DNA from 3 places in the Lentzea sp. NPDC051213 genome. Region 3 is predicted to be linked to each of the others. Evidence: riboswitches for the same ligand, from Rfam matches in the RefSeq annotation. Region 3 holds a riboswitch; each other region holds the start of a gene.
The links. Region 3 has a riboswitch for cobalamin ahead of ACIA8G_RS12255 (ribonucleoside-diphosphate reductase subunit alpha). Riboswitches for the same ligand answer to the same signal wherever they lie in the genome.
Positions count from the first base shown of each region.

Region 1 (10,390 bases), on a different contig from region 3:
GGTGTGCTGCGCGGCAATCTCCTGATCGGCGGCATGCTCCAGGGAATTTGGCGCGTGGACAAGGAGAAGAAGGCCTGCACGCTCGTCGTCGAGCCGTTCACCAAGGTGTCGGGCAAGGACCTGGGAACGCTCGAGAAGGAAGGCCAGGCGTTGCTGGCCTTCGCGTTCCCGAAGGCGGAGTCCTTCGACGTCCGGATACTGCCGGCGCGCTAGGCGCCGTCCTCCAAGTCACCCTCGGTCTCGAGGTAGGCGGCACGGAGAGCGTCCAAAGTGGACGGCTCCGGGTGCTCCCACATCTTGCGCTCGGCCGCCTCCAGCAGCCGCTCGGCGATGCCGTGCAACGCCCACGGGTTCGAGGCCTGCAGGAACTTCCGGGTCTCCGGGTCCAGCACGTACGACTCGGTCAGCTTCTCGTACATCCAGTCCGCGACAACGCCGGTGGTGGCGTCGTACCCGAACAGGTACTCGACCGTCGCCTGCAGCTCGAACGCACCCTTGTACCCGTGCTGCCGCATCGCGCCGATCCAGCGCGGGTTCACCACGCGGGCGCGGAAGATCCGTGAGGTCTCCTCCGTCAGCGTGCGCGTGCGGACCGCCTCCGGCCGCGTGCTGTCACCGACGTACGCGGCGGGCGCCTTGCCGGTCAACGCCTTCACCATGGTGACCATGCCGCCGTGGTACTGGAAGTAGTCGTCCGAGTCGGCGATGTCGTGCTCGCGGGTGTCGATGTTCTTGGCCGCCACCGCGATCCGCCGGTACGACGACTCCATGTCCTCGCGCGCCGCGATGCCGTCGACTCCGCGGCCGTACGCGTAACCGCCCCACACCGCGTAGACCTCGGCGATGTCGGAGGAGTCTCGCCAGTTGCGGCTGTCGATCAACGGCAGCACACCCGCACCGTACGCACCCGGCTTCGAACCGAAGATCCGCAGCGTGGCCCGGCGCTGGTCACCGTGCTCTTCGAGGTCCTTGAGCATGTGTGCCCGCACGAAGTTCTGGTCCGCGGGCTCGTCCAGCGCGGCCACGAGCTGCACGGCATCGTCCAACATGGACACGACGTGCGGGAACGCGTCGCGGAAGAACCCGGAGATCCGGACCGTCACGTCGATGCGCGGCCTCTCCAGCTCCGGCAGCGGGATCACTTCGAGGCCCGTGACCCGGCGGGACTGGTCGTCCCACACCGGCCGCACACCCAGCAGCGCGAACACCTCGGCGATGTCGTCACCGGCCGTGCGCATCGCGGACGTTCCCCACACCGAGAGGCCGACGGACGGCGGCCATTCGCCGTCGTTGTCCGCGCGGTACCGCTCCAGCAGCGAGTCGGCCATGGCCTGGCCGGTCTCCCACGCGAGGCGCGACGGGATGGCCTTCGGGTCGACCGAGTAGAAGTTGCGGCCGGTCGGCAGCACGTTCACCAGGCCGCGCAACGGCGAACCGGACGGGCCGGCCGGGATGTAGCCGCCGTCCAGCGCGTGCAGCACGTTCGTCATCTCGTCCGTGGTGCGGGCAAGCCGTGGAACCACTTCCAGCGCGGCGAACTCGAGGATCTTCTGCACGTCAACGGATTCGTGCAGGGTCTTGGCGACTTCGGCGTCCCAGCCGGCGTCTTCCATGGCCTGGACGAGACCGCGCGCCTCTTCCTCGATGGCGTCGGTGTCTTCGCGCGACGTGGTCGTGAGCCCCAGCGCTTCCCGCAGGCCGGGCAGCGCGGCGACCTGGCCGCCCCACATCTGCCGTGCCTGCAGCATCGCGAGCACGAGGTTGACGCGCACGCTGCCGGTCGGTGCCTCGCCCAGGATGTGCAGGCCGTCGCGGATCTGGACGTCCTTGACCTCGCACAGCCAGCCGTCGACGTGCAGGATGAACTCGTCGAACTCCGCCTCGTGCGGCCGGTCCTCGAGACCGAGGTCGTGGTCGAGCTTCGCGGCCTGGATCAACGTCCAGATCTGCGCGCGGGCCGCCGGCAGCTTGGCCGGGTCCATCGCGGAGATGTTGCCGTACTCGTCGAGCAGTTGCTCCAGCCGCGCGATGTCGCCGTAGCTGTCCGCGCGGGCCATCGGCGGCACCAGGTGGTCGACCAGCGTGGCGTGCGCGCGGCGCTTGGCCTGCGTGCCCTCACCGGGGTCGTTGACGAGGAACGGGTAGACCAGCGGCAGATCGCCGAGCGCGGCGTCCGTGCCGCAGGATGCCGACATGCCAACGGTCTTGCCGGGCAACCACTCCAGGTTGCCGTGCTTGCCGACGTGCACGACCGCGTCCGCGCCGAACTGGGCCTCGATCCACCGGTACGCCGCGAGGTAGTGGTGCGACGGCGGCAGGTCGGGGTCGTGGTAGATCGCGATCGGGTTCTCGCCGAACCCGCGCGGCGGCTGCACGATGACGACGACGTTGCCCGACTGCAGCGCCGCCAGCACGATCTCGCCGTCCTTGGACTTCGAGTGGTCGACGAACAACGAGCCGGGCGCGTCACCCCAGTGTTCCTGCATCGACTCGCGGAAGTCGTCGGGCAGCGTCTCGTAGAACTCCCGGTAGTCCGCCGCCGCGATGCGCACGGGGTTGCTCTCGAACTGCTCCTGCGTCAGCCAGTCCGCGTCCTGGCCACCGGCCGCGATCAGCGCGTGGATCAACGCGTCGCCGTTCAACTCCTCGACGCCCGGCAGCTCGGTGCCGATGTCGTAGCCGTGCTCCTGCATGGCTTTCAGCAGCCGCACGGTCGACGCGGGCGTGTCGAGCCCGACCGCGTTGCCGATGCGGGAGTGCTTCGTCGGGTACGCCGACAGCATCACCGCGATCTTGCGCTCGCCGACCGGGATGTGCCGCAACCTTGCGTGCCGGACCGCGATGCCGGCGACGCGCAGCGCCCGTTCGGGATCGGCGACGTACACGGTGAGCCCGTCCTCGTCGATCTCCTTGAACGAGAACGGAACCGTGATGATCCGGCCGTCGAACTCGGGGATCGCGACCTGGGTCGCGGTGTCCAAAGGAGACAGTCCGTCGTCGTTCTCGTCCCACGACGCGCGGCTCGACGTCAGGCACAACCCCTGCAGGATCGGCACATCGAGCGCGGCCAGCGCACCGACGTCCCACGCGTCGTCGTCACCACCGGCAGACGCCTTCGCCGGATTCGTGCCACCGGCCGCGAGCACCGTCACGACCAGCGCGTCGGCCTGGCGCAGGGTGTCCAGCAGCTCGGGCTCGGCCGTGCGCAGCGACGAGCAGAAAACCGGCAGAGCCTTGCCGCCCTTGGCCTCGATCGCGTCGCACAGCGCGTGCACGAACGCCGTGTTCCCCGCAACGTGGTGCGCGCGGTAGTAGAGCACCGCGACCGTCGGGCCCTGCTGCGTGCTTTCCCGTTCCAGCACACCCCACGTGGGGGTGGCCGCGGGCGGCGCGAACCCGTGCCCGGTCAGCAGGATCGTGTCCTCGAGGAACTTGTGCAGCTCGGTGAGGTTCGCCGGCCCACCGTGCGCGAGGTAGAGGTGCGCCTCCGCGCAGACACCGCCAGGCACCGTGGACAGCTCCATCAACGCGGCGTCCGGCTGCTGCTCACCACCGAGCACGACCACCGGCAGCCCGCTGGCGAGCAACCAGTCCAGCCCTTCCTCCCACATCCGGCGTCCGCCGAGAATGCGCACCACCACGAGGCTGACCCCGTCGACCAGGGCCGGCAGATCGTCGGTGGTGAGTCGCGCGGGGTTGCCGAGCCGGTACTCGGCGCCACAGGCGCGCGCAGACAGCAGATCGGTGTCAGAGGTCGACAGCAGCAGGATCACGCAGGCTCCATCCCTCGTGGGGTCCTCGCCCCAGGTTGCGGGCAACGGGCGAAGCGGAGTTCCTGACTCCCAGCGGATTTGTTCGCTGGTCACAGTGGCGGGACCGCGCCGGATTCACACCGGCTTCCTCCTGCGCTTCGTCGTTCGGGCTCACCCTAACCGGCGGGTTACAGTCCGACCTATGCGTACTCACCCGGATGCCTGCCCAGGCGCCGTCGAGCTGCACCCCGCGGCCGACGGCGGCCTCGCGCGCATCCGGGTGCCGGGCGGCACGCTGTCGGCCGCGCAGTGGGACGTCGTGCGGGTGGCGGCGCTGGAGCTGGGATCCGGGTCGGTGGAGCTGACCTCGCGGGCGAACCTCCAGATCAGGGGCCTCGCGGACGGCGTGGAGCTGGGTGCGCGGCTGCGCGCCGCCGGGCTGCTGCCTTCCGATTCGCACGAGCGCATCCGCAACATCATCGCGGCGCCGTTGGAGGACAACCAGGCGCTGGTCGACGCGCTGGATCTGGCGTTGTGCGCGGATCCGGCGCTGGCGTCGCTGCCAGGGCGTTTCCTGGTCACGGTCGGGGCTGCGGTGAGTGGGCTGGGCGGTGACTTCGGCCTGGTCAGCGCTCCCGTGGGCGGGCTCGGCCCGGTCGACGACACGCTGAGCAGCCACAACGCCGCCCCAACCGAAACCGTCCTCCTCCTCGCAGGCCAGGACACCGGCATCCGAGTCACCGACCCGGTCGACGCCGTCATCGTGGCCGCCCGCCTCTTCCAGCAGCTCCGCGGCACCGCCTGGCGCCTGTCCGAAGTGGACGACGCTGTGCGGAAGATCACCGAACACTTCGGCGCCTCGAACGCCCCCAGAATCACTCCCGCTGTAACCCCGGTCACTCCCTCACCGGTGACCCCAGGCGTACCGCTGGGCCGCCTCGACGCCCACCGACTCCCCGGCATCCCGGTCCGCCTGACACCGTGGCGCAGCCTCGTCGTGCCGCCGGGCACCGACACCACCGGCCTGATCACCGACCCGGCCTCCCCGTGGCACGGCGTCAGCGCCTGCACCGGCCGCCCCGGCTGCGCGAACTCGCTCTCCGACGTACGGGCAGACGCGCGCGCATGGGTCGATGCACCACACCACACACACGCACCCGGCCGGGTACCCCCAATTTCGATCCTAGCCACCAGGCCCGACACCCCCGGCCTGACCACCAGCCCCGACACCCCCGGCCTGACCACCAGCCCCGACGCCCCCGGCCTGACCACCAGGCCCGACGCCCCAGGCCTAGCCAGGCCCGACACCCCCGGCCAGGTGCACTGGTCAGGATGTGCACGCCGCTGCGGCCGCCCCGCCGGCGATGTGATCGAGTTCGTCGCGACCGGCGACGGCTACCGCCGCATTACCGGCTCAGCCGGTGACGAGGAGATCGGGTGACGCAGTACATCAAGGACGGCGCGGAGATCTACCGCCGGTCCTTCGCCACCATTCGCGCGGAATCGGACCTCACCAGGTTCCCCGAGGACGTCGCCAGGGTCGTCGTGCGGATGATCCACTCGTGTGGGATGACCGACCTCCCGCAGGACATCGCCTACTCCCCCGACGTCGTGCGGAACGCCCGGCAAGCACTCCGAGACGGCGCCCCGATCCTGTGCGACGCCAACATGGTCGCGTCCGGCGTCACCCGCCGCCGGCTGCCGAAGGACAACGAGGTCCTCTGCTACCTGCAGGACCCGCGCACACCTGAACTGGCACAACGCATCGGCAACACCCGCAGCGCCGCCGCCCTTGAACTCCTCACGGACCGCTTCGGCGGCGCGGTGATCGCGATCGGCAACGCCCCGACCGCCCTGTTCCACCTGATCGACCTCATCAACGCCGGTGCCCCGCGACCAGCGGCGGTGCTCGGCATCCCGGTCGGTTTCATCGGCGCGCAAGAGTCGAAAGAAGCTTTGGCCGCAACGGATCTGGAGCACCTGGTGGTGCGCGGACGCCGGGGCGGCAGCGCCATGACGGCGGCAGCCATCAACGCGATCGCGAGCGAGGAAGAATGACGGGCAAGCTCTACGGCGTCGGCCTGGGTCCTGGCGACCCGGAACTCGTGACGGTCAAGGCCGCGCGGCTCATCACCGCGGCGGACGTGGTCGCGTTCCACAGCGCCCGGCACGGCCGCAGCGTCGCGAAGACCATTGCGCAGCCGTACTTCCGCGAGGGCCAGATCCAGGAGCAGCTGGTCTACCCGGTCACGACCGAGGACACCGACGACTACCAGGGCGAGATCGACCAGTTCTACGAGGAGGCCGCCGCCCGCCTCGCCGCGCACCTCGACGCCGGCCGCGACGTCGTGGTGCTCGCCGCGGGAGACCCGTTCTTCTACGGCTCCTACATGCACATGCACAAACGCCTCGCCGACCGCTACGAGTGGGAGGTCGTGCCGGGCGTGACGTCCGTGAGCGGCGCGAGTGCCGTCCTGGGCACGCCGCTCGTCGAACGCGACGAGGTCCTCACGATCCTGCCCGGCACCCTGCCGCCCGAGGAGCTCGCGGCGCGCCTCGCCGACACCGACTCGGCCGCGATCCTCAAGCTGGGCCGCACTTTCGGCAACGTGCGGCACGCGCTGGAGGAGTCCGGCCGGCTCGACGGCGCCTGGTACGTCGAACGCGCCACCACCGGCCGCCAGCGCACGGAGAAGCTCGCCGACGTCGACCCCGACTCGGTCCCGTACTTCTCGCTGGCCCTGCTCCCCAGCCACTCCAAGCCCGCCAAACCCAAGGGCGAGGTCGTGGTCATCGGCCTCGGACCGGGCGCGAAGGCCTGGCTCACCCCCGAAGCCCGGCAGGAACTCGAAGCCGCCGACGAGCTCGTCGGCTACACCACCTACCTCAACCGCGTCCCGCAGCGCCCCGGCCAGATACGCCACGCCTCCCACAACCAGGTCGAGTCGGAACGCGCCGCGTTCGCCCTGGACCTGGCCCGCAAGGGCGCGCGCGTCGCGGTCGTGTCGTCCGGCGATCCGGGTGTCTTCGCCATGGCCACGGCCGTGCTGGAGGTCGCCGCCGAGCACCAGGACGTGCCGGTGCGGATCATCCCCGGGGTGACCGCGGCGAACGCCGTCGCCGCCAAGGCCGGAGCCCCGCTCGGCCACGATTACGCGGTGATCTCACTCAGCGACCGGCTCAAGCCGTGGGACGTCATCGCCGAACGCCTCGAGGCCACCGCCAAGGCCGACCTGGTGATCGCGATCTACAATCCGGCCTCGAAGGCGCGCACGCACCAGGTCGCGGACATGCGGGAAGTGTTGCTGCAGCACCGTTCCGCAGACACACCGATCGTCGTCGGACGCGATGTCGGCGGCCCCGAGGAAGAGATCCGCGTGCTCACGCTCGGCGCCCTCGACCCGGCGACCATCGACATGCGCTGCCTGCTGATCATCGGCTCGTCGCAGACCGTGGCGACGCCGGCCGGGGTGGTCTTCACGCCCCGGCGGTACCCAACCAGCTGACGGCCTCGTCCACGGTGGCCACCGTTTCCGCGGGTGGAAGCGGTGGCCGCCGCACGATCACGACCGGTATCCCGAGCTGACGCGCGGCCTCCAGCTTGGCCGACGTCATGGCACCGCCGCTGTCCTTGGTGACCAGCACGTCGATCCGGCGCGACCGCATCAGCTCCAGCTCACCGTCCACTGTGAACGGACCGCGCGACAGCAGCACCTCGATCCGCGCGGGCATCGGCGGCTCCGGCGGCTCGACCATCCGCGCCAGGAACCACTGCGGGCACCCCGCGAACTCCGCCAGGTCCTGCCGCCCGGTCGTGAGGAAGACCCGCGAGCCAGGAAGCGAAAGCGCCGCCTCGGCAACGCTGTCGACCCAGGTCCACCCGTCCTGCGGCTCGAAGCCCGGCCTGCGCAGGATCAGGAACGACACGCCGACCCGTTGGCACGCCTCGAAAGCGTTCGCGGTGATCTGGCGCGCGAACGGATGCGTGGCGTCGACCACGGCGTGGATGTCGTTGTCCCGCAACCACTGCGCGAGCCCGTCCACCCCGCCGAACCCGCCGACCCGCACCTCGCCGACTGGCAGCGCCGGATTGCTGACCCGCCCCGCCAACGAAGAAATCGCGGGAACCCTCCGAGCCAGTTCCCGAGCCTCCCCGGTGCCGCCGAGGATCAGGATCATCGGATTCGGGTCGCCGAGTAGAGATGGCTGTCCGGGAACTGCGTCGCCCCCAGCACCTGCCCCACGATGATCACCGCGGTCCGCTTGATCCCGGCCGCCCGGACCTGCGCCGCGATGTCGTCCAACGTCCCGCGCAGCACCACTTCGTCCGCTCGCGACGCGTAGGCCACCACCGCGACCGGGCAGTCCGCACCGTAGTTCGGCACCAGCTCCGCGACGACCTCGCCGATCCGCTGCACCGCCAGGTGCAGCACCAACGTCGCGTGACTGCGCCCCAGCGTGTCGAGGTCCTCCCCGGCAGGCATCGGCGTGGCCTGCTTCGAGGTCCGGGTCAAGATCACGGTCTGCCCCACCCCCGGCACCGTCAGCTCGCGCTGCAACGACGCCGCCGCGGCCGCGAACGCCGGCACCCCCGGCGTCACGTCGTAGGCGATCCCCAACGCGTCCAGCCGCCGCATCTGCTCGGCCATCGCGCTGAACACCGCCGGATCCCCGGAGTGCAGCCGCGCCACGTCAAGCCCCTGCTCAGCGGCGGCGGCAAGCTCCGCGACGATCTCGTCCAGCGTCAACGACGCCGTGTCGACCTTGCGCGCGCCCTCCGGACAGAAGTCCAGCAGCTCCACCGGCACCAACGCCCCGGCGTACAGGCACACCGGCGAAGCGGCGATCAGATCCCGCCCCCGCACCGTGATCAGGTCGGCCGCGCCGGGCCCCGCACCGATGAAATGCACGGTCACCTGGTCACACTCCACGTCGTCACCGGCAGGTGCGGCCGCCACCCGGTGAACCCGCCGACGGCCGAACCGCGGTTCACCGCGATCCGCACCAGATCACCACCGACCTTCGCGTACCACTGCGCCACCACGGCCTCGGACTCCAGCGTCACCGCGTTCACCACGAGCCGCCCGCCGGAAGGCAACGCGTCCCAGCAGCTCTGCACCACCCCCGGCACCGTCAGCCCGCCACCGATGAAGATCGCGTCCGGCGTCTCCAGCCCCGCCAGCGCCTCCGGCGCCCGCCCGGTCCTGACCTCGATCCCCGGCACGCCGAGCGCGGCGGCGTTGCGCCCGATCCGTTCGGCCCGCTCGGCGGACTGCTCGACCGCGATCGCCCGGCACGACGGATGCGTCCGCGCCCACTCGATCGCGATGGACCCCGCCCCCGCGCCGACGTCCCACAACAACTGCCCCGGCAGCGGCGCCAGCGTCGACACCGAGAGCGCCCGCACCTCACGCTTGGTCAACTGCCCGTCGGACTCGTACGCGTCGTCCGGCAGCCCCGGCGCCCGCGAGAAGGCGCTCCCGCCGTACTCGATCGCGATGACGCTCAACGGATCCGAGACCTGCCCCGACCACTGGTAGACCCGCTCGTCCGGCCCGCCCAGCTGCTCCAGCACGGTGACCGGCCCGGCCAGCGCGGCAACGGTCGCAGGATCACCGCCCAGCACCAGCACCCGCCGCCCCGGCGTCAACGCGGCCCGCAGCAGGTCCGGCGACCGCCCGACCAGCGACACGACCTCGACCTCGTTCAACGCCCACCCGAGCCGCGCCGCCGCCAGCGACACCGACGAGGGGTGCGGGATCACGGTCACCCGCCCGCCCAGCAGCCGCACGAGGGTCGTGCCGATGCCGTGGAACATCGGATCGCCGCTGGCCAGCACGCACACGTCCCGGTACTTCTCGAACAACCCGGGCAACGCCGGGACCAGCGGCGACGGCCACGCGATCCGCTCGAAGTCGCCGGGCACCAGGTCGAGCTGCCGCTGACTGCCCATCAACACCTTCGACCCGCGAACGGCCCGCTGCGCCGCAGGCGACAGCCCGTCCCACCCGTCGGCCCCGACGCCGACGACGACCACGTCAGACTGTGCCTGTGACACGCTGCACCTGGATCTCGATGACCACGCGCTCCGGATTCACCCGAGGCTGCTTGTACCGCAGGGCATAACGCCGCACGGCCTCGTCCACCGACGCCGCGTCCTCGCGAACCGTCGCGGGACCCTCCAACGAGGACCACCGGCGACCGTCCACCTGGCACACAGCCGCGTACCCGGCCTTGCGGACGTGCTTGACCTTCCACGACGCGCCGTGCGTGATGACGCGTGCGACGCCGTTCTCCCGATCGAGCGTGACCCCGACGGGAACCACGTGCGGGGTCCCATCAGGACGGACGGTCGAGAGCGTGCAGAGATGCCGCTCCGTCCAGAACTCGGCGAACTCGTCGCCCCGGTCGATCGACATGGCACGCATCATCGCATCACTCGAAGAGAACATACGGCCCGCCACCCTCGGTGACGGGCCGTATCAACAGACGCTACGGGTAGTTGACGACGTTCACCGGCACAGTGCCCGGCGGCGTCACAGCCCCCACGTCATTCACCACGTGCGTGATGGTTCCCATGTAGTTCAGCGAGACGGTCAGCAGGTTGTGCAACCGCACGCCAGACCGGTTCGGCACTT
Region 1 covers NZ_JBITEX010000007.1:320,812-331,201, reverse strand. Annotated here, with positions in the region: gene ACIA8G_RS30210 (winged helix DNA-binding domain-containing protein) at 1-213, shown strand, start outside; gene cobN (cobaltochelatase subunit CobN) at 210-3,773, opposite strand; cobalamin riboswitch at 3,808-3,946, opposite strand; gene ACIA8G_RS30200 (hypothetical protein) at 3,955-5,193, shown strand; gene ACIA8G_RS30195 (precorrin-8X methylmutase) at 5,190-5,810, shown strand; gene ACIA8G_RS30190 (precorrin-2 C(20)-methyltransferase) at 5,807-7,258, shown strand; gene ACIA8G_RS30185 (cobalt-precorrin-6A reductase) at 7,230-7,931, opposite strand; gene cobM (precorrin-4 C(11)-methyltransferase) at 7,928-8,668, opposite strand; gene cbiE (precorrin-6y C5,15-methyltransferase (decarboxylating) subunit CbiE) at 8,665-9,810, opposite strand; gene ACIA8G_RS30170 (PPOX class F420-dependent oxidoreductase) at 9,791-10,180, opposite strand; gene ACIA8G_RS30165 (chitobiase/beta-hexosaminidase C-terminal domain-containing protein) at 10,245-10,390, opposite strand, start outside.
Region 1: another riboswitch for cobalamin. It lies ahead of cobN (cobaltochelatase subunit CobN); the one in region 3 lies ahead of ACIA8G_RS12255 (ribonucleoside-diphosphate reductase subunit alpha).

Region 2 (10,390 bases), on a different contig from region 3:
CAGCGGCGGGTCACCGCGTCGCGCGGGTCGAGCGTGGTGAGCTCGCCGGAGTCCGACACCGTCAGCGTGCGGCGCCAGCCCGCGAGGCCGGCGGCGATCTCGGCGGGGCCGATGCCGTCGGCGAGCTCGACGATCACGGCCGAGCGGGCGCGGCACACGTTCAGCGCCGGGCGCAGGCCGTCCGCGGCATCGACGATCTCGACGGGACGCCCCGCCGCCTGCCGCAGCCGCTCCACCGAGGCTGTCATCAGCTGTTCGGACGCTTGGGCTTACGGGCCGCCGGCTTCTTCTTCTGCGTGGCCGTCGAGGCCCGCACGGTGGGCGGCTTCGGCTTCTCGGCCGCGACCACGGTCAGCTTCGGTTTCGGCTTCGGGTCGGGCTCCTCGGCGGGCTTGCGCACCGACTGCTGGAACTCCTCGACCGCGTTCCACGCCGGGTTGGGCTCGGCCGGAGGAGCGTCCGGCGTGGCGGGGACGGGTTCGTCGGTGCGCGTGGCGATGCGCGTGGCGGCACGACGCGACCAGCGGGTCGGGCGGGCGGCGCGGATCGGCTCGTCCACCGAGACGGTGGCCGACGCCGAAACGCGGCGCGTGGGCGCCTTCACCGCGGCGCCGACCAGGAACAGGGTCGGGCGGTACAGCTTGTGCAGCTTCACCACGGACTCCAGCTCGCCGACCGTGGTCTGCACGACCAGCTCGTCCGGCTGGCTCACCTTGTACGCGACGACGACCGGCGTGGTCTCCGCGTACCCACCGGCCAGCAGCTTCTCCACGAACTGGCCGGTGCGCGCACCCGAGACCGTCGCGGCCATCGTGGTCTGCAGCTCGGCGAACTCGCGGACGAGCTCGCTGCTCTCCGGCGAGATGAGCACGGTCGACGACGCCTCGGTCAGCGTGAGCTCGCGGCCGATCTTCGCCGCGGCGGCGGCCACGACCGACACACCCGGCACGACGTCGACCTCGAGACCCAGGCGCACGCACAGGTCGTGCTGCTCCTGCACACCACCGCCGGTCGCGGCGTCGCCCGCGTGCAGGCGCACGACCGTCTGACGCGACGCGGCGGCACGGCGGTACATGTCCGTGATCTCCTCGGGCGTCACGCGCGAGAAGTCGACCAGTTCGGCGTCGGCGCGCGCGTGGTCGCGGACGCACTCGGCGTCCACCGCACTGGGAGCCCAGATCACGACGTCGGCTTCCGCGATGCGGCGCGCGCCTCGGAGAGTGATGAGGTCGGCGGCACCGGGACCGGCGCCGACGAAGGAGACCCGACCGGTCGTCGTCACGACAGCTCCACAGGGGTTTCGGCGAGAGGCTTAGGCGAAGACCGTACCGTCTGCCACTCCTGCCACGAACGGGTGGCAGGCCCGCACGAACCGGGCTACGGCTTCCGGATCACCGGCCGGGTGCGTGTGGAGGTACGACGCGTGCACGCCACCGACCACGAAACCCTCGGCGACAGGCCGGGAATCGACGCCGCGCCAGTGCCACGCGGGCGGGGTCGAGTGCGGTGTGGACAGCTGCGTGCGGTGGAACTCGTGGCCGGTCACGCGACTGCCGGGCGGGTGCAGCGGCGAACCCGTGGACGCCACGGCGTCCCGGTAGCCCAAGGTCAACTTCGGGGTCATGGACCCGTCTGCGTCGAGCACGCCGCACATCGGATGCCCGTCGAGCGACCGCGCCAGGTACAGCAACCCACCGCACTCGGCGTGGACCGGCGCACCCGATCGAGCGAACCGACTGACGGCCTCGCGCAACTTCACGTTGGCCGACAGGGCTTCCGCGTGCTGTTCGGGGAAACCTCCCGGCAACACCAGACCGGCGGTGCCTTCCGGAAGATCTTCGTCGCGCAACGGATCGACGACCGCCACGGCCGCGCCCGCTGCTTTGAGCACCTCGACGTGCTCGGCGTAGCCGAACGTGAAAGCCGCTCCGCCCGCGATGGCGACCAGTGGCTCACCGGCGACCCGCTCGACCTGCGGTTCCCACGCGGCGACCGCCATCGCCGGCACCGACGACGCCAGCGCCCGCACCGCGTCGAGATCGACGTGTTTGGCCACCGCGGCGGCGATCGCGTCGACCGCGGCGACCGCCTCTGAGCCGTGCTCGGCCGCCGTCACGAGCCCCAAATGCCGTGAGGGCAACGAAAACTGAGTGTCCCTCGGCAACACGCCGAGCACGTCGAGGCCCACCTCGTCGCACGCGGACCGCAGCACCTGCTCGTGGCGTTCCGAGCCGACCTGGTTGAGGATCACGCCGCCGAGCCGGACCGTCGGGTCGTAGCCGCGGAAACCGTGCAGCAGCGCGGCGAGTGATCGACTTTGCCCGCGTGCGTCCACGACGAACAGCACGGGCGCGTTGATCAGCTTGGCGACGTGCGCGGTCGAGCCGACCCCCGCGGTGTCCACCCGGCCGTCGAACAGGCCCATCACGCCCTCGACGACCGCGATGTCGCAGCCCTTCGAGCCGTGCGCGAAGAGGCCGGGGATCCGCTCCTCGCCGACGAGCACCGGGTCGAGGTTGCGCCCCGGCCTGTTCGTGGCGAGCGAGTGGTAGCCGGGGTCGATGTAGTCGGGGCCGACCTTGAACGGCGCGACCCGCGACCCGGCCCGGCGCAACGCGGCCATGAGGCCCGTCGCGACCGTGGTCTTGCCGCTGCCCGAGGCGGGGGCCGCGACGACCAGCCGATTCACCACTCGATCCCCCGCTGTCCCTTCTGGCCGGCGTCCATCGGGTGCTTGACCTTGGTCATCTCCACCACGAGGTCGGCTGCGTCGATCAACTTCTCCGGCGCGTACCGGCCGGTGATCACCACGTGCTGGTGGCCGGGGCGGTCGGCGAGCGTCTGGACGACCTCGTCCACGTCGATCCAGCCCCAGTGCAGCGGGTAGGTGAACTCGTCGAGCACGTAGAAGCCGTGACGTTCGGACCGGAGCCGGCGCTGGATCTCGTGCCAGCCTTCGAGTGCGGCCGCGGCGTGGTCGTCCTCGGTGCCCTGCTTGCGTGACCAGGACCAGCCCTCGCCCATCTTGTGCCACTCGACGGCGCCGCCCTCGCCGGTCTCCTCGTGCAGCCGGCCGAGCGCCTTGAACGCGGACTCCTCGCCCACCTTCCACTTGGCGGACTTCACGAACTGGAACACGCCGATGTCCCAGCCCTGGTTCCAGCCGCGCAGCGCCATGCCGAACGCGGACGTCGACTTCCCCTTCATCTCACCGGTGTGCAGCATCAGCAACGGCCGGTTGCGGCGCTGCCGGGTGGTCAGGCCGTCCTTCGGCACCTCGGTGGGTTGTCCCTGTGGCACTGGGGTTTCTCCTTAAGCCGCGCGGACCACGCCAGCGAGGTGGTCGGCGCTGAGCTGGTCGAGCCGGACGCAGGTGCCCTGGAGCGCCTCGGCGATCTTCTGCGCGAGGCCGAGCCGGATGTGGCCCTGTTCGCAGTCCACGACCACGACCGCGGTCTGCTCGAGCAGGCCCGCCGCCTTGATCGCGTCCTTCATCGGGTCGCCGCCGAGGCCGCTCGAGGTGGCGCGGCCGTCCGTCAGCAGCACCACGAGCGGGCGCTTCTGCGGGTCGCGCAGCCGTTCGATCTCCAGCACCCGGTGCGCCTTGAGCAGCCCGTCCGCGAGCGGCGTCCTGCCACCGGTGCGCATCTTCTTGAGGCGCGTCGCGGCCGCGTCCACGGACGTCGTCGGGGGCAGGGCGACCTCGGCGGTCTGGCCGCGGAACGTCACCACGCCCACCTTGTCGCGCCGCTGGTAGGCGTCGCGCAGCAACGAGACGACCGCGCCGCTGACGGCCGACATCCGCTGCCGCGCGGCCATCGAGCCGGAGGCGTCGACGACGAACAGGATGAGGTTCGATTCCTTGCCCTCGCGGACCGCCCTGCGGAGGTCGGCGCCGGTGAGGACGAGCCCGGGACCGCTGCGGCCACGTGCGTTCTGGTGCGGTGCCGCGTTCGTCAGCGTGTCGACGAGGTGCAGCCCGTTGCCGTCCACTTTGGAGGAACGGACGATCCGGCCGGTGCGGGCGCGGGCCCTGGAACGCTTGCCCGGCGCGCCTTCCCCGACACCGGGGACCTCCAGCAGCCGCGCCTTGAACGCGGGCGCGGGTTCCGGCGCGGGCCGGTCGTTGGGCGCGTTCCCGTTGCCCGCCGGGCCTTCCTGCGGTTCGGGCAGCTCGCCACCACCGGGACCGTCGTCGTCCGGTCCCTCTGGCTCTTCGGCGTGCTCGGCGGCCTGGCGCATCGCGTCCTCGAGCTGCTGCTCCTCGATACCCGGCTCGTCGAACGGGTCACGCCGCCGCCGGTGCGGCAGCGCGAGCCGGACCCCGACCTCGACGTCCGACTCCTCGACCTGCTCGCTGCCCCGCCACGCGGCGTGCGCGGTGGCGGCACGGGCGACCACGAGGTCCGCGCGCATGCCGTCGACCTCGAAAGCCGCGCAGACAGCGGCGATCCGGCGCAGCTCACTGTCCGGAAGGGACACCGCCTTGAGGTTCTCCCGCGCGGTGGTGATCTGCTGCTTGAGCTTGGCGTCCTCCGCCGCCCACTGCCCGGCGAACGTCACGGGGTCGGCCTCGTAGGCGAGCCGGCGCCTGATCACCTCGGTGCGGATGTGCACGTCCCGCGCGGCCTTGACCGCCACGGTCAGCCCGAACCGGTCGAGCAGCTGCGGCCGCAGCTCGCCCTCCTCCGGGTTCATCGTGCCGACCAGCAGGAACTGCGACGGGTGCGACACCGAGACGCCTTCGCGCTCGACGTGTGCGCGCCCCATCGCGGCGGCGTCGAGCAGCAGGTCGACCAGGTGGTCGTGCAGCAGGTTGACCTCGTCGACGTAGAGCACGCCCCGGTGCGCGGCGGCGAGCAGTCCCGGTTGGAACGCCCGCACGCCCTCGGTCAGCGCCTTCTCCAGGTCGAGCGACCCCACCAGCCGGTCCTCGGTGGCGCCGACGGGCAGCTCGATCAGCCTCGCGGGCCGCCGTTCGATCCGTTCGTGCGGCGCGTCCGGGCAGTCGGTGGTGCCGGGCGCGCACCCGAAGCGACAGCCTTCGGAGACTTGGAGTTCCGGCAGCAGCGCGGCCAGGGCACGCACGATCGTCGACTTCGCGGTCCCCTTCTCGCCGCGCACGAGTACGCCGCCGATGCCGGGATGCACGGCGTTCAGCAAGAGGGCCAGCCGGAGGTCGTCGTGACCGACGACAGCCGAAAAGGGGAACATGCTCGGCGAAGTCCTTCCTCGGGTGTCCACGCCCGCGGTCGGTGATCAAGAGGGGGACGAGTTCCTGACTCCCGGTTTCTCCAGATCCGGTCACAGTCGCGGGACGGCGCCGGATTCGCACCGGCTTCCTCGTACACCCCTCACAGCCCCGGCATCGTCGCATTTCGCCGGGGACGGACCAACCCCGCAGTCAGGTGGCCTTCACGACAGAGCGCTCCGCCGACGCGCTGACCCCGATGATCACCAGCGTGATCACGACCCCGATGAGGATCGCGGTCGACGCACCGGACAGCTCCAGCGCCACCGCCGAGATCGACGCGGACCCGCCGTACCCGATCCCGGCGAAGGCGTACATGACCGAGTACGCGGCCGCGTGAGCGTGCGTCGGCAGGCGTTCACGCAGGGAGAGGCTCCGCGACACCATCGCCCCTGCCTGGAACAACCCCGCGAACAGCAGACCGACGGTGATGCCCGGCAGACCTGGCAGGAAGACCGTGATGCCGATGCACAGCGCCATGCCGACGAGCAGCACCAGGCTGTGCAGCCGCACCGACCCAGGCCAGGTGCGCAGGCCGTAGATCAGCGCGCCGGCCGCGCAGGCGAGCGCGAACCAGGTGAGCATCGGCCCCGACCAGCCGTAGGCGATGCCCCGTTCCTCGAGCAGCGCGGGCAGCATCAGCTCGGTCGCCGCGAACAGCGCGTTCGACGCCGAGCTGGTGAGGAAGATCGGCCACGCGGCGAGCAGTGACCGGCTGATCGGCGCGGTGACGCGTTCGGGTTCCGGCAGCCACCCCAGTGTCACTGCCGCCACCAGCAGGAACGCGGCCGCCACCAGCATCGGGGCGCCGGGGTGGATCAGGAACGACAGCGCCGCGGCCAGCGCGGGTGCCGCCGCCCACACGATCTGCGACAGCACGGCCTCGGCGCTCAGCGCCCGTGCGACCTTCTCCTCCCGCACGAGCGAGGTCAGCATCGCGCGGGTGCCGCCGGGCGCGGCCGCCGGTGCGGCTCCGGCGAGGAACACCAGCGCGAGCAGCACCACCCCGTCGGCGAACGGCGTCGCGGCGAACGCGAGTGCGCCGACGACCAGACCCGCCGGCAGCTGGCGGCGGGAGCGGCCCAGCCGGGCGCCGAGCACGGAGGCGCCCACGATCTCGCCGATCACGTACACCGCGGTCGCGATCGCGCCGAACGAGAAGCCGCCGGTGCCCGCTCGCCCTAGGAACACCAGCGAGATCGGTGCCATCGCGACGGGCAGGCGGCTGCCGACCGCGACCAGGCCCCAGAGCCAGAGCTGCCGGGTCACAGCAGGCCGGTGAAGTGCTGCCAAGCCTCCCGGACCTCCTCGCCCGTCCACTCCAGCGCCGGACCGGCAACAGTGACCTCGGTCTTGGCCAGCCGCCCATCCCGCCAGAACTTCCCGAGGAACTTCCCGCTCAGCTCAGTCAGCCGAGCCGGGTCACCCGGCAGGTGCAGCGAGAACTGGTGCGTGTGCGGCTCCGGCTGCCCCATCGCCTCCGCCACGACCTTGGCGTGCGCCACGTAGGAACCCAACCGAGGCAGCACGGTGTCCAGGCCGTGCAGCGCGGAGAGCGCGGCGGGCCACTGCTGGAACAGCATGCCGCCGTACCGGTGCCGCCAGACCCGCGCCTGGTCGACGAAGTCCTGGGTGCCAGCCAAAGCCGCCCCCGAGATGCCTTCCAAAGACTTGTAGAACGACACGTAGACCGAGTCGAACAGCCCGGCGATCTCCTCCAGCGGCTTGCCCAGCCCGTACGTGCTCTCCCACAACCGCGCGCCGTCGAGGTGCACGACCGCGTCCCGTTCGCGGGCGGCGTCGACGACCGAGGTGAGCTCGTCCCGGGTCGGCAGGATGAAGCCGGCCTCGCGGTCGGGTACCTCGACCAGCAGCGTGCCGAACGGCTCGGGGCAGGTGGCCACCTCGTCGTTGCCGACCTTGATCGGGCGAAGACCGGACAGCACGGTCAGCGCGTCGTCCTCGTGGGTGATCGGGTGCGCCTGCGGGTGCATCGCCACGATCGGGTTGTGCGTGCGGTCGGCCCAGCACTTGAGCGCGATCTGCTGCGCCATCGTCCCCGTCGGCACGAACAACGCCGCCTCGGTGCCCAGCAGCTGCGCTACCCGCGTCTCCAGCGCGCCTACCGGGCCGCCGTCGCCGTAGCGGTCCGGATCCACGTCCGGGACCGGGCCGAGCGTCTCTAGCAGCGTCCTCTTGGTGACTCCGGAGAGCTGACGGTTCATCACCCAGGCATCAAACCTCAGGTCAACGACTCACGGCCACCGACTTAGGCGCGCGGAACGACAGGAGGTTCAGCCACTCGGGAACTCCACCGTCCAACCGCAACGACGGCTCGTGCGTGGCGACGGTCCGCAGCACCACCGCTGCTTCCAGCCGCGCCAGCCCGGCGCCGAGACAGAAGTGGCGCCCGTACCCGAACGCCAGGTGCCGAGGGTCGTTCTCCTTGCCGCTCAACAACAACACGAGCTCAGCACCGGCAGGCACCCGCACGCCGGACAGCACGACCTCACGGGCCGTGAGGCGCCGCCAGGTCACCACGGGCGTCTCCGTCCGCAGCACGTCCTCCACGAACGACTCCGCCACGCCAGGCGCAGGCAGAGAAGACCACAACGAACGGTCCTGCAACGCACGCCGCAACGCCGTGGACAACAACTGAGTCGTCGTCTCCTGACCGGCGATCAGCAGGAAGTAGCAAAGGCCGGCGGAGTCCTCAGCGGAGACACCGGCATCGGCCAACGCGCAGAACAGCTCTCCGTCCCGCGCGTGGTAGCGCTTGATCAGCCACTGGTGGAAATCGCCGACGTCGTCGACGAGCTCCATCTGCCGCTCGACGGAGATGTCTCCCCAGAAGAACTCCAGCGACCCGGTGCTCCACCGCTTCAACGTCGGGATGTCGACGTTCTCCAGCCCCAGCAGGTCCATCAGCACGATCGCCGGCAGGTCCCACGCGAGCGAGCGCACGAGATCCGTGCCACCAAGGCGTTCCAAAACGAGGGAACGGATGCGAGGCTCCGCAGCGGCGACGCGGGCCGGCGTGAAGAACGACGCCACCAGGCGGCGCAGGCCGGCGTGCGACTCCGAACCGTTGTTCGCGAGCGTCGGCGGCAGCGAGAAGCGGGCCCTCACCAGGGCGCGCAGGGCAGCGGGCGCCACCGGGGTGACGGCGGTCAGTGCGTTGTCAGGCAGAAAAGTCAGCGGATCGGCGAGGACCGCGCGCACGTCGTCGTAGTCCGACACCACCCAGCGGCCGTCGCAGAACTGCACCGGTGAGGTGAGTTCGGCGCGCGTGAAGGTGAACAGGTCCACGAGCGGCACGCTAGTCGGCGGATGGGAGACTCAGTCGGTGACCGTGAGCACAACTGAGGCGATTTCCAGTGGTGGTGAGTCGACGTTCGACTGGATCGACGTCCGCGCTGAGGCGCGCGCCAAGGCGGGTCTGACCCGGCGACTGCGCCCGCGCACCGCCGACTCCACGGACCTCGACCTCGCCAGCAACGACTACCTCGGGCTCGCGAAGGACAAGCGCGTCGCGGGTGCCGCGGCGGCCGCCACGCTGAAGTGGGGCGCGGGCTCCACGGGGTCACGCCTGGTCACGGGCTCGACGGAGCTGCACGCCGAGCTGGAGTACGAGCTCGCGAACTTCTGCGGCAGCCAGTCGGCGCTGGTGTTCTCCAGCGGCTACGCGGCGAACCTGGGCGCTCTCACGGCGCTCACCGGACCCGGCACGGCGATCGTCGCCGACCAGCACATCCACGCCTCGCTGATCGACGGCACGCGGCTGTCCAAGGCGGACGTCGTCGTCGCGGACCACTGCGACGTCGGCAAGGTCCGGCACGCGCTGGAGACCCGCGGCAAGCGGCGCGCGATCGTGGTCACCGACTCGGTCTTCAGCGTCGACGGCGACATCGCGCCGCTCAACGAACTGCACGAGGCCTGCCGCGCGAACGGCGCCGCACTCGTCGTCGACGACGCGCACGGCCTCGGGGTCGTCGGCCCCGGCGGCCGGGGTGCCGTGGCCGCGGCGGGCATCATCAGGGCGCCGGACGTGATCACGACGCTGACGCTGAGCAAGTCGCTCGGCGCGCAGGGCGGCGCGGTGCTCGGCCCGAGCCGGGTGATCAAGCACCTGATCGACACCGCGCGCACGTTCATCTTCGACACCGGCCTCGCGCCGAGCAGCGCGGCGGCGTCCCTCGCGGCGATCAAGATCCTGCGCGAGGAGCCGGACCGTCCCGAGCGGGCGCTGACCGTGGCGCACGACCTGAGCCACCGCTTGAAGGAAGCCGGTTTCCAGGCCAGCACGCCCACCGCCGCCGTGGTCAGCGTGCGGGCACCGAGCCCGGAACAGGCGTTCCAGTGGGCCGAGAACTGCCGCACGAACGGCGTGCTCGTCGGCTGCTTCCGGCCGCCGTCGGTGCCGGACCAGATCAGCAGGCTGCGGCTCACCGCGCGCGCCGATCTGACCGAGGCCGACATCGAGCGCGCGGTGCGCGTGATCAGTGAGTGCGCCGCATCCGCAGGTGTGGAATCCCGTCCTCGATGAACTCCGCACCCTCGGGCACGAAGCCGAACGACGCGTAGAAGTCCACGACGTACGTTTGCGCGTCCAGCACGCACTGCACGTTGCCGACGTCAGCCAGAGCCGCCTGCATCAGCCGGCGGCTGAAACCACGGCCACGAGCCATGCGCGCGGTGGCGACGCGGCCGATGCGGAACGTGTCGCCGGGCTCCTCGGTGAGCCGCAGGTACGCGAGCGGTTCGTGCGATCCCTCGGCTTCCAGCCAGAAGTGCCGGGTCCCCTGTTCGAGATCACGGCCGTCCACATCGGCGTAGACGCAGTTCTGCTCGACGACGAAAACGTCCTGACGCAGCCGCAGGATCGCGTACAGCTGGGTGGGGCTCAGATCGAGTCCCCACTGCCGTCGCAGGGTGGCGGGAAAAGGAGTGGTTCGCACCGCACCTTGGATATCAGAAGCCGAGCGTCGACCGGTAGTGCGTCAGCCGGGTGTAGACGCCCGGCTCGTCCGGCCGCGCGCACCCCCGTCCGAACGAGACGACGCCCGCGAGCCTGCCCCGCACGACCAACGGCCCGCCCGAGTCACCGGTGCACGCGTCGCGGCCCCCACGACCGGCGCA
Region 2 covers NZ_JBITEX010000011.1:22,491-32,880, reverse strand. Annotated here, with positions in the region: gene ACIA8G_RS38450 (hypothetical protein) at 1-248, opposite strand, end outside; gene ACIA8G_RS38445 (SAM-dependent methyltransferase) at 248-1,282, opposite strand; gene ACIA8G_RS38440 (cobyrinate a,c-diamide synthase) at 1,313-2,689, opposite strand; gene cobO (cob(I)yrinic acid a,c-diamide adenosyltransferase) at 2,686-3,300, opposite strand; gene ACIA8G_RS38430 (putative cobaltochelatase) at 3,313-5,214, opposite strand; cobalamin riboswitch at 5,252-5,388, opposite strand; gene ACIA8G_RS38425 (MFS transporter) at 5,405-6,544, opposite strand; gene ACIA8G_RS38420 (threonine aldolase family protein) at 6,517-7,476, opposite strand; gene ACIA8G_RS38415 (hypothetical protein) at 7,499-8,560, opposite strand; gene ACIA8G_RS38410 (8-amino-7-oxononanoate synthase) at 8,604-9,797, shown strand; gene ACIA8G_RS38405 (GNAT family N-acetyltransferase) at 9,751-10,209, opposite strand; gene ACIA8G_RS38400 (S1 family peptidase) at 10,223-10,390, opposite strand, start outside.
Region 2: another riboswitch for cobalamin. It lies ahead of ACIA8G_RS38430 (putative cobaltochelatase); the one in region 3 lies ahead of ACIA8G_RS12255 (ribonucleoside-diphosphate reductase subunit alpha).

Region 3 (10,390 bases):
GGCTTCGCTGGTATCCGCCAGCAGGGTGGCAGGTTGGAGGTCTTGGCTGATGCAATCGGCCAGTGAAGCATCGGGTGCGTTGACAGACCAGGTCGCGCTTGTCAAATGGCACATCGACCGCTATGACAGGCTGCGTGCGTCGACGGCGAGCCGAGCTGCAGTTGTTCTGAGTGCAGGAGCGCTGCTTTCGGCCGGCAACGCGGTGATCCTCGCACAGTTGTTCGGTTCGAGTGGCTGGGACAACTCCTGGCTTCTCGCCGGATTCAGCGTAGGCCTGGCCACGAGCGCTTCCATGGTTGTCGCGTCCTTGATCGCTGCGGCAGGCGCCTTGGTGACAATCAAGGACAGTAGAACACTATTCGCAGAGGGAGCAGATTTACCCCCTTCTCCGATTTTCAACGGCTCGTACTCGTCGCGACATCTGACGTCATTCAACGAGTTCCAGTCGGTCGCCTTGACTCAGGACCACGCACACATCCTTGAGGCTGCGCACGTTGAGCTATGGATCATCGTTCGGCAGCACAGGCACAGATACGAGCGCCTGCGCCGCGCAGTACGGATCCTGCGGTGGGCGGCTGCCGTGTTCTTGGTCGTCTTTCTGGGGCTGCTGCTGGCCAACTTTGTCGACCACTTGTGATGGCGGTGTGTCGAATCATTGCGGATACAGGTGATCGTGTAGGCGCTCAAAGAAACACGAGCTCGCTGAAGAAACTGCGCGCCCCGTCAGGGCCTAGACCTGTAATCAACGTCGTTGTGCCACACCGACTTTCGTCATCGCGTCGGGTGCATCGGCGAACATTCGAGGCACGTTCATGAAGCCGTGGGCCATCCGCGGGTAGGGCACAGAACCCGACGGGAACCCAGCGGCGTCGAGCCTGCGCGAGATCTTCGTCGTGCAGCGGGTCGTTGCCCGCGACCACAACGGTGGTGGGTGGGAGCCCTGTGACGTCCGCGGCGTGCAGGGGAGATCAGCGAGTCTCGCCGGTCGGTAGGTGGTGTCGCTGGGCCGCCAGCATCGCTGCTGCGGGCAGGATCGGCGCGTTCGCGTTCGGACACGTCGATTGTGCAGGTGAGCGACTCGATCGTCTCGCACTTCCGGACGCCGTTTCGTTGCCTGTCCTGCACCCCAGCCGTCACCGTGGACGTGCAGAACGATCGGGAGCGGCCCTCGAATGCCGAGGTGCAAACCCGAAGAACGAGTTCGCCGGACCGTGTGCTGGTCGCGCGGTGGTAGTGCGCCAACAACGGACATCGAGAACTCCAGACCGGTCAGAAAGGGTTGCGTCCCTGCAGGATCGAGCGCAGGCGGTCCATCCCCTCGACGAGGGTGCGCGCGGCCCGACCCGGACTCCGGGGTGGTCACGCTGAAGGCCGCGCCGAGTACCCGGCGGACGACCCGCTGCGGGTTCACTATGAAGGGCACGTCCGTCGCGGCCGTCAACACGGGCCCCATCGGCCGCGGGTGCGGTGATCACCGCAGCCGCGATTTGGTGGGACAGACGCCGAACCGCCCGTTGACAACCATTCGGCAGGCGTGTCTGTCTAGTAGTGGTGGACATGCTCACCTCTGGGAAAGCACCGTCGCTGACGCCGCCGGCCCCGTCGCCAGTTGCTGTCGCACGTCCCCCGCGCCGGTGGTGGTTCACGCTCGTCGTGGTCGCGCTCCTCGCCCAGATGGCGATCGTGATGATCACGACGGCCGTGCGGCAGTCCCCGACGATCGACGAGCCGGTCTACGTCGGCGCGGCGATCGTCCAGCTGCAGCAGCACAGCCTGCGGTACAACCCGGAGCACCCGCCGCTCGGCAAGCTCATCATGGCGGCGGGCCTCGCCTTCGCCGACGTGCGCCTCGACCCGGCCTTCGCGGGCGACCAGACGCAGCTCGGCCGGCACGTGCTCTACGAGTCGGGCAACGATCCGGCCAGGCTGTTGCTGCTGGCGCGGCTGCCGATGATCGTGCTGACACTGCTGTTCGGGCTCGTCGTGCTCGGGTTCGCCAGTGATGTCGCCGGCCGTGCGGGCGGGCTGGCGGCGCTCGCCGTGTACGCGTTCTCGCCGGACGTCATCGCGCACGGGTCGCTGGCCACGCTCGACGTGCCGGCGGCCGGTTTCCTGCTGACGTCGGTGTGGCTGTTGTGGCGAGCCCGCAGCCGCCCCGGTCTCTACCTACCCCTCGCGGGACTCGCCCTTGGCGCGGCCCTCGCCACGAAGATGAGCACCCTGGCTGTGGTCCCGGTGTTGCTGGTCCTGGCCGCACTGGCCGGCCTGCGGGCTCGGCTCTTCTGGTTCGTCATGGCCGCGGTTGCCGTCGTGTGGATGTCCTATCTCGTGGTGGATCCGCAGCTGCGTTGGGAGTCACCGGCGGATCTGCCGGACGTTGAGGGCATGCGTTGGCTGCCGTTCCCCGAGCCGTTCCGGGACGGCATGCGCGTCCAGTTCGGCCTGGAGGAGCGGGTGTGGGGCGGTTTCCTGTTCGGGACGCACTACCTCGGTTCGCGGTGGTACTACCTGCCGGCCGCGCTGCTGGTGAAGACACCGTTGGGCGCCTTGGCGCTCTGGCTGGCCGGTGCCGTCGCGCTGGTGTCGGTGCGGCGGCTGCGCCCGGCAGCGTTGTACGTCCTCCTTCCCACGGCCGTGCTGCTGGCCGCGGCCATGACCGGCAACCGTGACCTGGGCGTCCGGTACGCGATCTTCGTGCCGATGTTCCTGGCGGTCGCGGTGGCCGGTGTGGTCGCCGTGCGGCGGCGGTGGGTGCATGTCGCAGTGGCGGTTCTAGTCGTCTTCGCCGCGGTCAGTTCGCTTCGGACGTTCCCCTACTACCTGCCGTACTCCAACGAGGCGTTCGGCGGGCCGGCGGAGACCCATCAGCGGCTGCACGACTCGAACGTCGACTGGGGCCAGGACCTGGGCCGGCTGGCGGACCGCCTGCGGCAGCGCTACCCCGGTGAGCGGATCTGGCTCGTCTACAAGGGAAGCGGGGTGCCGTCGTACTACGGCATCGACGCCGCCGATCCACGTGAGGTGCCACCGGATCAGGTGCGCGGGCTGCTCGTCGTGTCGGATTCGGCCATCGCCAAGGCTGACGATCGCCTCAAGGCGTTGGTCTCCGGCAGCACGCGGATCGACGAGGTCGGCCACTCCATCACGATCTTCCGCCGGCCGTAGCCCTCGTCTCCGGCGTGCTCAGCGCCAGGTCGACGGCGGCCTCGGCGTGGACGAGCGCGGTGTCGACGAGGGGCACCGGGCTGTCCTGCGCCTCGACGAGCATGCCGAACTCGGTGCACCCCAGGACGACCACTTCCGCTCCCCGGTCCACCAGGTCGGCGATCGCCGCCTTGAACCGTTTGCGCGTCTCGGGCCGGAAGATCCCTTTGGCGAGTTCGTCGTACAGCGCGTTGTGCACGTGGTCCCGGTGTTCTCCTTCCGCGACAAGCACTTCCAGGCCGTAGCGCTCCCGTAGCCGGTCCACGAAGTAGCCGCCGATCATGGTGTAGCGGCTGCCGAGCAGCCCGACGGTGTGGAAGCCGCCATCCAGGATCCGGCGCGCGGTCGGGTCGACCACGTGCAGGAACGGGAGATCCACGGCGTTCTCGAAGTGTTCGGCGGCGGCGTGGACGGTGTTGCACGCCACCAGGAAGAAGTCCGCACCGGCCGCCTTCAGCCTGGTGGCCTGTTCGGCGAGCAGCTGACCGACCACGTCCCACCGGCCGAGTCGCTGGTTGCGCTCGACCTCCGCGAAATCGGTCTGTGCCATGACGAGTTTCGCGCTGTGCAGACCGCCGTCGCCCGAACGCTGCGCGATCAGCTCGTTGATGACCCGGTAGTAGACGATCGAACTCGGCCATGCCAGGCCGCCGACGATCCCGATCGTTTTCATGACCGCACGCTAGGACGGGTCCGACTCATACGTCCAATACGGAATAGCGCTGTATTTGATTCGCTGGTGTATGGAACCTTCCGGGTGTCGGCTGCTCCGAACGGACGCTTGTGGTGCGGACAGGAGCGCTGCCACGATCGGGGTGCGATGCAAATGACTGGGGGGTCATTCATGAAGCCACTTCTGAGGCACACGACTGTCTTCACGTGTGCTGCCGTTCTTTTCGCAGCCGCCGCACCGTCCGCATTGGCGGGCGATGACGCCAAAAGACCTGCGCGCGTCGAAATCACGACGAATCTCTGGCAGAAGCAGGAGAAGATCGACAGCCTCGTCAAGGACATCCGCACGAGCGGTGAATCCGGCGGCATTTCCGGCGTGGTCGTCGATCCGGACCACGGGAAAGTGACGCTGTACTGGAAAGGCACCCCGCCCGCGGCGGTCGTCGGCCGGATCAAGGCGGCGGACGGCATCGCGGTCGAGGTGCGGCAGGCGCCCTACACCGAGGCCGAACTGCTGGCGGAGGCCGACCGGATCTCGCGAAAGCCACTGTTCAACGGGCCGCGCACGGGTCAGCGGATGATGAAGGTGAGCCCGCGGCCCGACGGCACCGGGCTGGACGTCGGCCTGCACGGCCTGCCGGCGGAGGTCGCGCCGCAGCAGGCCCGGCAGGTGGTTCCGGCACTCGACAGCACGGTGCCGCTGAAGGTCACCGCCACCGATCAGGTCTCGTTCACCACCCGTGCGTTCGACACCGAACCGTATTGGGGTGGCAGTTACATCCACCGCCGCGCCAACGGCAATTCGTGCTCGAGCGCGTTCGGCGTGACCGGTCTCAACGGTGCCGCCACCTATCTGCTCACCGCTGCGCATTGTGGTGAAGGCACGTGGGGTAGCGCGCTGTACCGCGACGCGAACGGGAACCTCCAGCAGAACGTTTACGGAAACACCATTCCGGCGGGCCGGGCGACGGACATCGACGTGCAGCTCATTCTCACGCCGGCCATCGACGGAGCCGGGGTCTACTGGGGCAGCTACATGAACCCGCCCGCCGGCGATCCCGGCACGAACGACGGCGTGTCGGTGCGCGGCTGGACGCCGAACAGCACCGGCAACGCGTTCTGCCTGTCCGGTTCGTACTCCGGCACGGTGTGCCCCGGCGCCGACATCCGGGTCACCGGCACCAACATCACGATCACCTACGACCCGCCGTCCAACGGCGTCGGGCGCGTGACGAACCTCGTCCAGGGCGCCGACGTGACCGGCACCCGCGGTATCGGCATCGTCGGCAACGGTGACAGCGGCGGGCCCGTGGTCAGCCCGACCAACGACGGCGGCGTGCTCGCCCGTGGCGTGATCAGCGGAATGGCGACCGGGTCCAACTTCGAGCAGCCGTGCCAGGGTTACGTGCCACCCGGCCGGGTGTGTTCCAGGGTGGTGTTCTTCGCCGACCTGCAGAATTCGATGGCCAGGGTCGGCGTGCGGCTCAACACCACCACCGGCTGAGCAACCTGGGAGGCGTCTGGTTCCGTCCTCTGTGCAGGACGGAACCAGACCGGACGCGGAGGGGTGATGGTGCGCAAGGCTGTCGTGGTCGCGCTGCTGGCCATGCTCGTGGCCTCCTGCGGGAGGAACGCCACCGAGCAGGGCAGTCCGCCGCCCGTCGACCCCGCGCTCACCGCCGCCGCGGCCGCGATCCAGCCGTTGCTGGAGTCGTTCACCGGCACCTTCGCCGGGCTCGAACTCCGGCACGAGGTGCCGTCCCTGGTGGTCTACCGCAAGCCCGACCCTCGGCTCGACGCCGAGGTCGGTAAGGCCGCGTCCGGCGTGCGGGTGGAGTTCCGCGACGCGAAGTACTCGCTGGCCGAGATGAAGGCGGCCGGCGGGCGGGTCATGGACGACCGCGAGTACTGGAAAGGCCGTGGCCTGACCATTTCCGCTGTGGGACCGAAGGTCGACGGATCGGGCGTCGAGGTGACGTCGGTGAACGAGGCCGGCGACTTCGCCGGTGCGCTGCACGAGCGTTACCCGGACATGGCGTTCGTCGTGCGCAAGGGTGGGGAGGTCGTGCCACCTATGGACACCGGCTCGCCGCCGGTCTACCCCGGGCCGCCGTCGAAGTGACCGCGCTGGACGTGAATCGGGCGGGGCAGGCTGCTTCGGCCGGTCGTCGAAGTGACCGTGCCGGACGTGAACCTGCTCGCCACCGATCTACCCCGGCCCGCCGTCGAAGTGACCGTGCCGCCCCGCCCCAGACGCGAACCGGGCCGCGCCGGCAACCCCTTCCTGCCGCACGATCGGCACCCCGGCCGCCCCCTCAGCGCGCAACGCCTCCGCCAGCGGCAGGTCAAGACCCGCGTAGGTCGACGCCCGATCAGCGAGCACGCACTCGAACGGAAACGCGGCGATCTGCGAGGCCAGCCGCAGCGCCGCGGGTACGGCCTCGCCAGGCTCGACGACCCGGTTGGCCAGCCCGATCGCCAGCGCCTCGTCGGCGTGCACGGGACGGCCGGTCAGGATCAGGTCCAGCGCCCGCCCCAGCCCGACGACCCTCGGCAGGCGCACCGTGCCGCCGTCGATCAGCGGCACGCCCCACCGCCGGCAGAACACGCCGAACACCGCATCGCTCTCGACGACCCGCAGGTCCGCGAGCAGCGCCAGCTCCAGTCCACCCGCGACGGCGTGGCCGCTGACCGCCGCGATCAGCGGCTTGCTCAACTGCAACCGCGTCGGTCCCATCGGGCCGGTGCCACCGCCGTCGGGGTCGAGTTCGTTGCGCCGCAACGGGTCGCTGACCGAGGTCAGGTCCGCGCCCGCGCAGAACGTCCCGCCCGCGCCCGCGAGCACCGCCACTCGCTGGCCGGGATCCGCCTCGAACGCGAGGAAGGCGTCCCGCAGTTCGGCGGCCATCGGGCCGTCGACGGCGTTGCGCCGGTCCGGGCGGTCCATCCAGATCACCGTTGTGGTGCCTGAAGTCTCGACACGGACGTCCATCAGTCCTCCACGGGTTTGCGGGCGACGAGTCGTTCCACCAGGCCGAGCTTGAAGCGTTGCCGTTGCTCGACTTCGAGGCCGCGTGCCTGGAGCAGGAGCAGCGGCCGGCGGCGGAAGTGCTCGCCTGCCAGCGGAATCGTGGCTCGCTCCACCAGCCACTGCACGCCGCGGGTGAGCCGGGCCGAGCCCGCGACGTGGTCGAGCAGGATCAGCCGCCCGCCGGGACGCAGCACCCTGATCATCTCGCCGACCGCGACCGAGGGGTCGGGGATGGCGCACAACCCCAGCGTGCACACCACGGTGTCGAACGCGCCGTCGGCGAACGGGAGGGCGTGCGCGGTTCCTTGCTGCAGCGTCACTTCGCGGCCGAGTTCCCGGGCGCGGGATCGCGCGAGGTCGAGCATCCGTTCGCTGAGATCGAGGCCGGTCAAGGTGACGGCAGCGGGGTAGAACGGCAGGTTGAGTCCGGTGCCGATGGCGACCTCGAGGACCTCCCCGGTGGCCTGCGAGCAGGCCCAGCGGCGGGAGTCGCCGAAGACCTTGCGGTCCAGGACGCCCATCTGATCGTCGTAGTTCGCCGACTTGCGGTCCCAGTACCGCTGCCAGCGGGTGGTGTGATCCACGGTTCCGCCCCCTCGGTCGTCGTGATCACAGAGTGATCGTTTGGAGCTGCTCCAAGTAGGCGACACGCCCACTACATGTAGGTGGTGGATCGCTCCCGGCGTCCATGTATTGTGCCTCGAAGCTGGTTCGGCCGATCATCCAGATCGGTCGTCGCAAGAGGGAACCCGGTGTGAATCCGGGACTGCCCCGCAGCGGTGAGTGGGAACGAAAGCCGTCAGAAGCACTGGACACCGATGTCTGGGAAGCGACGGCCGGTAGGAGCCGACAGGCGTGCCCACGAGTCCGAAGACCTGCCAGCACCCCGCACGTGCCTGCGTGCGGGCGTCCGCGGCCCCGAGGGAGGGCGGGAGGACGTGGCGGTCGCGCGCGCCCGTCTACTCCTCGCTGCTCTCGTGGCCACCTAGCTCGCGAGGAGAGAGCTGTGACGGCGGTCGACACTGTCACCACCACCATGCGCGTCAAGAAACGCAACGGTTCACTCGAACCGGTAGACCTCAACAAGATCGTGCGCGCGGTTGAGCGCTGCACGGTGGGTCTGCACGACGTGGACCCGCTGCGGGTCGCCACCAAGACCATCAGCGGCCTGTACGACGGTGCCACCACCGAGGAGCTGGACCGTCTCTCGATCCAGACCGCCGCCGCGCTGGTAGCCGAGGAACCCGAGTACTCCAAGCTGGCGGCCGGTCTGCTGGCCGCCTACATCGAGAAGGAAGTGCGCCGCCAGGGCGTGCAGTCCTTCAGCCAGAGCGTCGCGCTCGGGCACGCGGAAGGCCTGATCGGCGACGCGACCGCGAAGTTCGTCGCGGCCAACGCCCGCAAGCTCGACGACGCCATCGACCTGGACGCGGACCGCCGGTTCGAGTACTTCGGCCTGCGCACCGTGTACGACCGCTACCTGCTGCGCCACCCCGCGAAGCGCTCGGTCATCGAGCAGCCGCAGTACTGGCTGCTGCGCGTCGCGTGCGGCCTGTCGCACACCGCGTCCGAGGCGATCGACTTCTACCGGCTGATGTCGTCGCTGGCCTACCTGCCCAGCTCGCCGACGCTGTTCAACTCCGGCACGGTGCACACCCAGATGTCCTCGTGCTACCTGCTGGACTCGCCGCGCGACGAGCTCGAGTCGATCTACGACCGGTACGCCCAGATCGCCCGGCTGTCCAAGTTCGCCGGTGGCATCGGCGTGCAGTGGTCACGGGTGCGCTCGCGCGGCGCGTTGATCCGCGGCACGAACGGGCACTCCAACGGCATCGTGCCGTGGCTGCGCACGCTGGACGCCTCGGTCTCGGCGGTGAACCAGGGCGGCCGCCGCAAGGGTGCAGCCTGCGTGTACCTCGAGACCTGGCACCCGGACATCGACGAGTTCCTGGAGCTGCGCGACAACACCGGCGAGGACGCCCGCCGCACGCACAACCTCAACCTCGCGAACTGGATCCCGGACGAGTTCATGCGCCGGGTCGAGGCGGACGCGGACTGGTCGCTGTTCGACCCGGACGAGGTGCCGGAGCTCGTCGACCTCTGGGGCGACGAGTTCGACCGCGCCTACCGCGGTGCCGAAGAGGCCGGTCGTGCCGTGCGCACGGTGAAGGCTCGTGACCTTTATGGACGGATGATCCGCACGCTGGCGCAGACCGGCAACGGCTGGATGACGTTCAAGGACACCGCGAACCGCACCTGCAACCAGACCGCCGAACCCGGCAACGTGGTGCACCTGTCCAACCTGTGCACGGAGATCCTCGAGGTCACCAGCGACGAGGAGACCGCGGTCTGCAACCTCGGCTCGGTCAACCTCGGTGCGCACGTCGCTGATGGCGGCATCGACTGGGAACGCCTGCGCACCACCGTCCGCACGGCCGTGGTGTTCCTCGACCGGGTGATCGACATCAACTACTACCCGACGGAGCAGGCGGCGCGCAGCAACCCGCGCTGGCGCCCGGTCGGGCTCGGTGTCATGGGCCTGCAGGACGTGTTCTTCAAGCTGCGCCTGGACTTCGACTCACCGCAGGCGCGGGAGCTGTCGACCAGGATCGCCGAGGAGATCTACCTGACGGCCCTGGAGTCGTCGGCCGAGCTCGCCTCGTCGGCGGGGGCGCACCCCGCCTACGCCGAGACTCGCGCGGCCAAGGGCGACCTGCAGCCGGACCTGTGGGGCGTCACGCCCACGCAGACCGAACGCTGGACCGCCGTTCGCGAGCGGATCGCCGAGCACGGCCTGCGCAACTCGCTGCTGATCGCCGTCGCGCCGACCGCCACGATCGCGTCGATCGCCGGCTGCTTCGAGTGCATCGAGCCGCAGGTGTCCAACACGTTCAAGCGCGAGACGCTGTCCGGTGAGTTCCTGCAGATCAACTCCTACCTGGTGCGCGAGCTCAAGTCGCGCGGCCTGTGGACCGAGGCGGTCCGCAACCGGCTCAAGCAGGACGACGGGTCCGCGCAGGGCATCGCCGAACTGCCCGCCGAGGTGCGCTCGTTGTTCCGCACGGCCTGGGAGTTGCCGCAGAAGGCGCTGATCGAACTGGCCGCCGCGCGCGGCCCGTACATCGACCAGAGCCAGTCGCTCAACCTGTTCGTCGCGTCGCCGACGATCGGCAAGCTCTCCTCGATGTACCTCTACGCCTGGAAAGCCGGGCTGAAGACCACGTACTACCTGCGCTCCCGTCCGGCGACGCGCATCCAGCAGGCCACCGTCACCGTCCCGACCGTCACGTCGGCCGACGCCGTCGCCTGCTCCCTGGAAAACCCCGAGTCCTGTGAGGCCTGCCAGTGACCACCCTCGAGAACACCACCCGCAAGCTCGCCCTGCTGGACCCCGGCATGGACCTCACGCTGCGGCCCATGCGCTATCCGTTGTTCTACGAGCGTTTCCGTGACGCGATCAAGAACACGTGGACCGTCGAGGAG
Region 3 covers NZ_JBITEX010000002.1:1,195,818-1,206,207, forward strand. Annotated here, with positions in the region: gene ACIA8G_RS12215 (hypothetical protein) at 50-637, shown strand; gene ACIA8G_RS12220 (hypothetical protein) at 684-962, opposite strand; gene ACIA8G_RS12225 (phospholipid carrier-dependent glycosyltransferase) at 1,558-3,165, shown strand; gene ACIA8G_RS12230 (aspartate/glutamate racemase family protein) at 3,143-3,877, opposite strand; gene ACIA8G_RS12235 (hypothetical protein) at 4,049-5,380, shown strand; gene ACIA8G_RS12240 (hypothetical protein) at 5,447-5,998, shown strand; gene ACIA8G_RS12245 (crotonase/enoyl-CoA hydratase family protein) at 6,086-6,868, opposite strand; gene ACIA8G_RS12250 (methyltransferase domain-containing protein) at 6,868-7,491, opposite strand; cobalamin riboswitch at 7,598-7,805, shown strand; gene ACIA8G_RS12255 (ribonucleoside-diphosphate reductase subunit alpha) at 7,914-10,256, shown strand; gene ACIA8G_RS12260 (ribonucleotide-diphosphate reductase subunit beta) at 10,253-10,390, shown strand, end outside.